One region of the Paenibacillus sp. JZ16 genome, then DNA from elsewhere that is predicted to be linked to it. Evidence: predicted binding sites of a transcription regulator. Region 1 holds the regulator's gene; each other region holds the start of a gene.

Region 1 (3,285 bases):
CGGATTGGACAGCGTCGGCACCTTCAACAGGTACGTTGTCATCCGTAAATTTCACCCATACCATACGATCTTGATTGTCCTGATCCTTCCCGCTTATCACCCAATAGTTATTGTCCTCGCCCCACACCGATTTATAGGTCTTCCCGGACGTAACCAATTGGCCATGCTGTTTGGCGGCAGCAATTGCCATTCTTTCTTCATTCCAAGCATCTTTCATCACATATGAATAATAGAGCTGTAAACCAAGCAGTAACAGCAGCACGCCGGATACACTCAGCAATATCCACTTCGTTTTTTTCTTCAAATCCGTCTTCCTCGCTCCCCTTGATTATTCCCTAGAGGGTTGTAAGACGCTCAAAGGCACGCTGCGCTTCCCGGCGGATACGTTCCTCATCGAGAGTGAGACTCGCGCCATTCTTCACTACCTGCTTGCCGTCAACCCATACATGCTCTACATCCTTCGCACTGGCGGAGTAGATAGCATGAGAAATGTAATCCGTCTTCGGAAGGAAGTGCGCCTGATCCGTGTTCAGTGCGATCATATCTGCCTTCATGCCTACCGCAAGCGTACCAATATCCGTAAGGAAGGCTGACTTGGCTCCATATTCTGTACCCATCCGAAGCGCTTCGGATGCTGGAATTGCGGTTGGATCCCCGCTTACTCCTTTATGGATCAGTGCGGCCAGCCGCATCTCTTCAAACATATCCAGATTATTATTGCTGGCAGGTCCATCGGTACCCAAAGACACGGTGACCCCGGCTTTCAGCAGTGCAGGCACGCGAGCGATGCCGCTGGCAAGCTTCAAATTGCTGCCTGGATTATGCGAAACCATAACTTGATGTTTGGCCAGAATTTCGATTTCTTCATCGGTCAGATGGACGGCATGCGCAAGCAGCGTTGGACGGGAGAACATGCCAAGCTTCTCTAGATGGGCAACAGGGCGAAGTCCGTAGTCATTTACGTTCTGAGCTACTTCCGTTTCCGTTTCGGACATATGCGTATGCAAAGGCAGATTCAAATCATGTGACGCTTGCACGAATTTTTCGATGAAATCCGGCGGGCACGTATAGGGTGCATGCGGTGAGATCATCGTCGTAATTCTACCGTCAGCCTGACCATGCCAGTCTTTCGCGAATGCAACCGCCTCTTCCAGCTTCTGCTGCTGCACCTCAGGCGGACATAATCCGATGACACCGCGCGTCAGAACGCCGCGCATGCCTGAGTCCTCCACTACCTTTGCAACCTGATCCATATGATCATACATATCCACAAATGTCGTGGTTCCGCCTTTAATCATCTCCAGCACGGAGAGCGAGGTTCCCCAGTATACATCGTCGGCCGTGAATTTGGCTTCCATCGGCCACATTTTTTCCTGAAGCCATACTTGCAGTGCCAGATCGTCGCCATACCCGCGAAGAAGCGACATGGCCGCATGTCCGTGCGTATTCACCAATCCAGGCAGGAAAAACAGATGGGTTCCGTCGATGATTTCTGTTCCCTCTTGGACAGTCGGCTCTTCTTCACCCAGGTAAGTGATCCGGTCGTTCTCCACGACCATATATCCGTGTAACACGGATCTGCCTTCCTCTAGTACCGCAAACGTTCCGTTTTTAACCATCCACTTCGTTGTCGTCATGTGCTGCATCCTCCTTGCCGTTATCCAAATAATAGGCCAAACTCTGCAAATCCGTAGTAAAATCTGCCGTATGGATCCGGATATGGGGTGGAGCTTTCAGGATGGTCGGCGCAAAATTCAGGATAGCCTCGATGCCTGCCGCGATTAGTTGATTCGCTACATTCTGCGCCTCAAAATCCGGAACGGTGATAATCCCGATACGAATGCCGTACTCATGAACCGTCTTCTCCAGTTCCTCCATCGGCTGTACGACCAAATTGTTAATTTTCATACCAACTTTGGGAGAATACGAATCGAAAACCGCCACAATCTTCATATTGTCCTTCAGAAATGCATTGTAATTCGATAATGCATGTCCAAGATTACCGGCCCCAATCAATGCGACATTGATCTTCTGGTCCAGCTTTAGAATCTGGCGAATTTTCTCGATCAGATAAGATACGTCATATCCGATCCCTTTCCGTCCAAAATCACCGAAATACGCTAGGTCCTTACGAATTTGAGCAGGATTGAGGTCCAGTTTCTGCCCCAGTTCCTGGGAGGAAACCGTGGAGACCTCCCTTTTCTGAAGCTCATTCAAATAGCGCAAGTATACAGGTAATCTGCGGACCACGGCTTCCGAAATTTTTTCCGATTTCATGCATGCTCCCCCTAATAATAGGTTAATAACTACATTTGTTTGTGCTCGTTCATGGTTTCACTTTATTCAGCTTGGTTCCCTATGCCTGCCTCTTCCTGCAGCCATTTCGAAATTCGGGGAACGATCCCCTCTGTCGGCATGTGCTCCATCTTCGGTCCAGGCAAGGAATATAAGAAATACTTCCCGTAATAGGATTCAATGACCCGAGTATCGTAAACGATGACAATCCCCTTATCCTGCGCGGTCCGTACCAGTCGGCCAAATCCCTGTTTGAAGCGAATGACCGCTTGCGGAACCGAAAGCTTCATGAACGGGTTCTTCTTCTGCTGCTGCAGAAGCTCGCTCTTGGCTTCGACCAGAGGGTGATTCGGCGGCTGGAACGGCAGCCGGACGATGGCAAGGCAGGTGAGCGCCTCACCGGGTATATCTACTCCTTCCCAGAAGGAGCTGGTGCCCAGCAGAACCGAAGCGCTGCTATCCTGGAATCTCCGGATTAACTTGGTACGGCTGGTTCCGTCCATCCCTTGTCCCAGTACCGTAATATCGCTGGATCCCAGCGCCTCCTTCAAGGGCTCATGCACCTGACGCAGCATGCGGTACGAGGTGAACAGGACAAGCATGCGACCGTGCGTTGCGATGGCCGTATCAGCCAATGATTGCACAAGTGTATTCACAAAGAGTGCATCCCCGACCGAGCCCTTCACGCTCGGAAAATCGCGCGGCACAACAAGGAGAGCCTGCTCCCTGTAATTAAACGGGGACGGCAGCAGGACCGTGTTCAGGTTGCCGTTATCTGCCGCTTCCTGAAGACCCAAGTTCTCGATCATGAACTGAAACGATTTGTCCACCGACAAGGTCGCCGATGTCAGGATCACGCTTTGTTTTTTGTCAAAAAACAATTCCTTTAAGTGGGTGCTGACGTCGACAGGCACCGCATAAAGCTGCAGCGATTTGCCGCGGAAGTTGCCGTTCGCCTCCATCCAGTAAACCGTGCCCTCATCGTTCAGG
Region 2 (3,285 bases), 790 kb from region 1:
GGTCATTATGCTGTTGTCCAGCTATTTCAATCTGGTATTATATCCATTCATCCCGAAGATCAGGTTTGTTATGAATATCATCGGATGCTTGTATCTGATCTATCTTGCCATAAAAATCATGCAGAGCAAGCCCTCTCATGCAGATGATAAGGCACGTGGATTCAATACCTTTTATTTCGGGTTCATCTTCCAGTTCATGAATCCGAAGGTTATTTTATACGGGATAACAGCTGTATCGACCTTCGTCATGCCGATCTCTACTTCCCATGCACAGTTGATATCCTACTCGTTATTGCTCACGATTGTCGGCATTTGTGCCAACATGACCTGGGCGCTATTCGGTTCGCTGTTCCAGCATCTGTTATCCCGATATGAGCGCCCGTTTAATATATTGATGGGATTGCTTCTGCTTTACAGCGCCTTTTCTATTTATGCCACGAACTGATTTGCTAGCTACAACGTAATGTCATCGCTCCTCAGCCAAAAGAACAAGGCTTCCCGAATCACAATCCGGAAAGCCTTGTTTTGTATTACTCGAAAATGTTGGAGATCTGCTCTTTCAGTTTGTTAGCAGATGCATGAAATTGGGTTAGTTCCTCGTCATTAAACTCGAGATTCAGAATTTCCCGAACGCCTGTACGATCAACCACACAAGGTACGCCTAAGTATACATCAGACACACCGTGGTAGTCCGTGAGCAGCGTGGATACATTGAGAACGGAACCTTCGTTTTGCAAAATGGAGACGATGATCCGATCGAGCGCCAATGCGATTGCATAGGAGGTGGAACCCTTGGCGTTAATGATTTCATAAGCCGCATTCTTGGTGCGGTCGAAAATATCTTCTTTTTCACCGTCAGTCAGAACGATTCCGATCCCCGCGATGTTGGCAATGCTCCAGAGCGGCAATTCGGAATCACCGTGTTCCCCGACGATATGGGCGTGAATGCTGCGCGGATTAATGCCTTTGTTTTGACCAATCAAATACCGGAAACGGGCGCTATCCAGCAAGGTGCCGGAGCCGATCACGCGATTGACTGGGAAGCCGCTCTTCTTCAACGTGACGTAAGAGAGAATATCCACCGGATTCGTAGCCACAAGAATGATGCCGTGGTCATTGTATTTCACGATGTTTTGGATAATATCGTCAAATATCGCCGTATTTCGCTTCAATAAGTCAATTCGCGTCTCGCCGGGTCTTTGGTTGGAGCCTGCGGCAATGACAATGATGTCTGCATCCTTGCAATCGCTGTAATCTCCAGCCCACAGCTTGACGCCTCCGGCAAAGGGGAGGCCGTGATTCATATCCAAGGCTTCACCAAGCGCTTTGTCATGGTTCGCATCGATTAATACCAGTTCAGATACTCTTTCGCGTAAGAATAAGGTGTACGCAGTCGTTGCTCCCACAGCTCCCGTACCGATGATCACCACGCGGGACGGACGCTGAGCTTCATTTTTTGTCATAAGTGTTTCGCTCCTTGTACTGAGTTAATGAAATTTGGTGAATGGTATACTTCTGATGAATTACCCTAATAAAAGGCTGCCGGAACAGTGAATCCCTAAGGCTTCATCGATAGTAATGATAACATATTCAGGAAGATTTAAGCAGCGGGATTGTGATATATTTCATCCTGTGTGTTCATTTTTAACTTTGACACTGTCAGAAACCATACACCTTCATCAGGGGAGGGGGATCACGCTTATGCCAAACGCGGTCACAGGTTATTATCGGCAATTCTATCAGGTATAAACGAAGTAAGCAGTTGCCTTATTTCCTGAATCATGACCCTCTGATATTCATTACCGTCATGGTAGAGCTCTCCGATCTTCTTGTACGTTTGGTCCAGTTGTTCTTGATAGGATGCAGCTTGTTTATCGGGGTGGTTCCTCTTGAACTCATCCATGACGTTCTGGATATACGCCGGACGAGCGCCCCAAGTTCCGAGTACTTCTCCTGTGCTTGCATGGAGGAAGACAGCAATCGGCTGTGCGCGTCCGCCATCCGTTAGAAAAAGGTCCATTGTTTCCATATGATCTTCCATGATGAGCACGTCGGACGGAATTCGGCTATATTCCAATATTCTAAATAGGACAGGTACATTCCATATGACATCCGGGCACCAATCCGTACAGAGAATCAGGCAGTGCAGATGGTTGAATGGGTTTCGCTCAGAAGTGAAGAATCCCTCAGTCTCTTTGTTCTCCCACTGGAAGCGATCATAGACTTGTCTGAATAATTCCTTCGTATTTGGGATTCTGCTCAATTTCATTTCTCGAATCTTCATATTCTCCATGAATTGGAGAGGCGTTAAACCCTGGCCGATTTTATGTTGGAGATGGAGGGGATGAGACATAGGATCATACGTCCTTTCATAACGTAATAGATTCATATTGAGATACATCCAAGTTAACGTTAGCTTAAGACAAAACTGACCATACAGAAATGGTCAGTTATTATCTGTTTATGAAAGTCAGATGTACTGAAGGTTGTGTTACCGAATGAAGCTATTCGTGAATAGGATGCGCAACATAGGCTGAGTTTCATGTATAATTCATTAAACATACCTGCCATTACGACAGTAAATTTTATTAATATAATGCCTGAGGTGGTCCCACTTGTTTGATATTCTTCTACCCGAGCAAAGCGAGTTCCCATTATACCAGCAGTTATATCTGCAAATTCGTGAGGGTATCCGTAATGGGGTCATTCCCGACGGACAACGATTGCCTTCTGTTCGTGCCCTCCAGCTTCAGCTCAATATAAGCAAAACGCCGATCGAGACGGCTTATCAAATGTTAACGTCTGAAGGGTATGTGATCAGCAAACCGAGGTCGGGGCTATATGTCATAAATCCATACAAGGAACTATCTCACCATCATCAACAGCGGACCCCCTCCATAACAACGATGTCAGTTATGAATTCCAACGGGCACTTGAATCAAGGTCAAGGTGTTATTGACTTTAATCCAACTCGATTAGATCAAGCGTCCTTTCCGGTACGAACCTGGAATAAAATGCTCAAGGAAGCGCTGGAACAGCATGTGAGTGAAATGGGAATGTATGGGGATCCGCAGGGCGAATACGGGCTGCGCACCGTGGTTTCGGAATATCTGCGAAATTCCAGAGGGGTTATTTCAACACCTGGTCAAATTGTGATCGGCGCCGGCACGGCCTATAGCATGGGGCTGCTTACCAGAGTACTGCCAGGACTTAAGCACATTGCGGTTGAGGAGCCGGGTTACAGCTTGGTACGAGATCAATTTCACTTGAATGGCTGTGATTTAC
Region 3 (3,285 bases), 1.4 Mb from region 1:
GAAACCATTCGCGCTGGTAGCATTGAATACCCGTGCTCCGGCTGCGGCCGCACCGTAGCAAATCCCCGCCGATCCATGTTCGCCGTCAGCTGGAATCAGCTTGATGTCATGTTCGCCGCGTGTACGCATCATGTCAAGATATTGGGCGATTTCCGTAGAAGGTGTAATCGGAAAATAACCCATAATGTGATAGTTAATCTGGGCAGCCGCCATGGCAGCCATTTCGTTGCCCGATTCGAAGACTGCCGTTTGAGCAGCCGCCGGCTTGTTCTCCGTTGTTGTTTCTTGAATTTGCATATTCATGATCGGACTCCCTCCGCGGTTATATAGGGAAATGATTGCGGCACACGGTGCTGCTCCGCATAATGCGGCTCTTCTAACATGGCAGCTAAAGCGGTGGTCGGACAAGCTTCGATACACTTCAAGCAGCCTTTGCAATACTGATAATCGATACCTCTCATAAACATCTGCATATTCCCGCGCTTATCCGGTTTCTTCTCCCACACGATGCAGAAATCCGGACATACCGTATCGCAGGCGGCACAGTGAATGCAGTCCTCGATCTTGTACTCTGGCAAATATCCCTGCCGGGAGCTGCTAAGATCCTTCAGGACACTGTTCGCCGTAACGTTCAGAATCCCGCCCAGCTCCTGCGTTTCATATCCAAGCATCGGCTGCGGTCTTGCGAAGGAAATTTTGTCTATAAGCTCTGAGCCATTTCCCAAGGAAAGGAACTGAACTTCGTTATATCCTCTGTCAAAAGTCCGCACATTCGGTTCCACGAGGTGGGGCAGCTTTTTCTCAAATGTTGTGCGGATCACCTGCCGCATATCGTCCGGGTTTAGGAAGCTACAAATCCGGAACAAAGCCCCCAGCATGGCCGTATTCACTTTGGTTTTTTCCTCAACGGAAATCTTCAGCGCATCAACTACGGCCAGCGTTCCCTGCGTCATGTTCAGATCAACGGCCACTTCGGAAAGGGCTCGCACCGTATTCACAAGCACCGTTCCATCAGGCTGTAATCCGCTTATGACATCGATCGTCTTATACAATGCTTCATGAAATACACCGACGACATGCGGCTGCTCAATGGGACTGTGATCGCGGATTTCCACCTCGGAATCGCAGAACCTTACGAAACTCTTCACGGGCGACCCTTTTTTCTCCGAACCATAGCTGGAAAAATTCGAACCGTTAAGTCCGGAGCCGGTCACCCCGGCTTCGGCCAGCATTTTTCCCGCCAGATTGGCGCCAAGCCCGCCGATGGATTCGAGACGAATCTCGAAAAATCCCAGTTCATTCTTTTGAGGTAAAATCGACATGTTCTCTCCTCATTTCTTCTTAGGTCATTAATTCCAGTTTAAAAGAAGAAACGGACCGGGTTTGTGATTATACTCACAACTTAAAAAATTGTGATTCCAATCACTATGTCGGTTGTGGGAGCGAAGTATACTGTCTTCGACAGTCCAATTGCGAGGCAATTTTATACTGACCTTAAGGCAAAAAATCACGAAATTGGAGGAGAAAATAATGAATAACAACGCCCAAGAGACCGTAGAGCATCAGCCGTCCATGTTCTGCTTTCAATGTCAGGAAGCATCCAAAGGAACAGGCTGCACCATTGTCGGAGTATGCGGCAAACCGCATGATGTGGCAAACCTGCAGGATTTGCTGATTTATCTGTTAAAAGGTATCTCTTTTCTCAGTCTGGATGTCCGGCTGCCGGAGGAGCTTGAACAGCGCGTATCACTGTTTATGATGGACTCCTTGTTTGCAACGATTACGAACGCCAACTTTGACCGCGAGGTTTTTGTGGGAAGAATCCGGGAAGCGATCGAGCTCCGCGGCGAGGTGCGCACCTATTATAACGAACAATATCCGGAAGGAACCGCCAATCTCCCTGATGCTGCCGTCTGGCAAGCGGATAACGAAGCTTCTTTTGATGAAAAAGCACGTACGGTTGGTGTCCTCTCGACCCGCAATGAAGACATCCGCTCGCTGCGCGAATTGATTACGTACGGCTTGAAGGGGATGGCTGCTTACACGTACCACGCGCTTCATCTGGAGAAGGATGATAACGAATTAAACCGTTTTATGCGCCGTGCACTTGCCGCCACGCTTGACGACAGCCTTGAAGTGCAGGATCTGGTCGCTTTGACGATGGAAACCGGTCAATACGGCGTAAACGCCATGGCGATGCTGGATGAAGCGAACACCTCGGTTTACGGAAATCCGGAAATTACGAAGGTCAATATCGGGGTAGGCAACCAGCCCGGCATTCTGATCAGCGGCCATGATCTGAAGGATTTGGAGGAGCTGCTGAAGCAGACGGAAGGAACCGGCGTGGATGTGTACACGCACAGTGAAATGCTGCCTGCCCACTATTATCCGGCATTCAAGAAATATGAGCATTTTGTAGGCAATTACGGGAATGCCTGGTGGAAGCAGAATAGCGAATTCGCAGCCTTTAACGGCCCGATATTAATGACAACCAACTGTATCGTCCCGCCGAAAGACAGTTATAAAGACCGTATATATACAACAGGCAACACGGGGTTTCCGGGTGTCCGCCATATTCCAGAAGGAACAGACGGTGCTCCCAAAGACTTCTCCGCCCTGATCGAGCAAGCGAAAGGATGCCCCGCTCCAACGGAGCTTGAAACGGGTGAGATCATCGGCGGTTTCGCTCATGCCGCTGTGATGAACGTGGCCGATCAAGTCGTCGATGCCGTGAAATCCGGGGCGATCCGCCGCTTCTTCGTCATGGCCGGCTGCGATGGACGGATGAAATCCCGCAGCTATTACACCGATTTCGCAGCCGAACTCCCAACAGACACGGTCATTCTAACTGCAGGCTGTGCCAAATACAAATACAATAAACTGGATCTAGGCGAAATCGGCGGTATTCCGCGGGTCCTGGACGCTGGTCAATGCAATGATTCTTACTCCCTGGTCGTGATTGCATTGAAGCTGAAGGAAGTATTCGGCCTTGAGGATATTAATGATTTGCCGATTTCCTATAACATTGCCTGGTATGAGCAAAAAGCGGTGATCGTGCTGCTTGCCCTGCTATATCTTGGCGTTAAAAATATTCATCTGGGCCCTACGCTCCCTGCATTCCTGTCGCCTAACGTTGCCAAAGTCCTCGTGGAAAACTTCGGCATCGGCGGCATTACGAATGTGGAAGATGATATGAAGATGTTCCTTGGCGCGTAACTTAGTAGTCGAAGAAAACCTGATAAAGAAAAAAAGGGCATGGGTTATGCAAGCAATGATCTGCTTGGT

What was found. The regulator Rex, encoded in region 1, represses fermentation and respiration genes when NADH is low (regulators of the CRP and FNR family bind a similar motif). The targets are predictions, from matches to a motif close to TTGTGAAATATTTCACAA.
Region 2: a site for Rex is predicted at 1,614-1,631, ahead of BJP58_RS01725 (L-lactate dehydrogenase). Genes of this name have one in related genera too.
Region 3: a site for Rex is predicted at 1,384-1,401, ahead of hcp (hydroxylamine reductase). Genes of this name have one in related genera too.

What each region holds. Positions count from the first base shown of each region.
Region 1 is NZ_CP017659.1:7,024,633-7,027,917, reverse strand. It holds gene BJP58_RS31550 (cell wall elongation regulator TseB-like domain-containing protein) at 1-304, opposite strand, end outside; gene BJP58_RS31545 (amidohydrolase) at 336-1,637, opposite strand; gene BJP58_RS31540 (redox-sensing transcriptional repressor Rex) at 1,612-2,277, opposite strand; gene dinG (ATP-dependent DNA helicase DinG) at 2,340-3,285, opposite strand, start outside.
Region 2 is NZ_CP017659.1:396,264-399,548, forward strand. It holds gene BJP58_RS01720 (LysE family transporter) at 1-445, shown strand, start outside; gene BJP58_RS01725 (L-lactate dehydrogenase) at 531-1,463, opposite strand; gene BJP58_RS01730 (thioredoxin family protein) at 1,715-2,269, opposite strand; gene pdxR (MocR-like pyridoxine biosynthesis transcription factor PdxR) at 2,616-3,285, shown strand, end outside.
Region 3 is NZ_CP017659.1:5,611,200-5,614,484, reverse strand. It holds gene BJP58_RS25155 (thiamine pyrophosphate-dependent enzyme) at 1-303, opposite strand, end outside; gene BJP58_RS25150 (2-oxoacid:acceptor oxidoreductase family protein) at 300-1,322, opposite strand; gene hcp (hydroxylamine reductase) at 1,531-3,216, shown strand.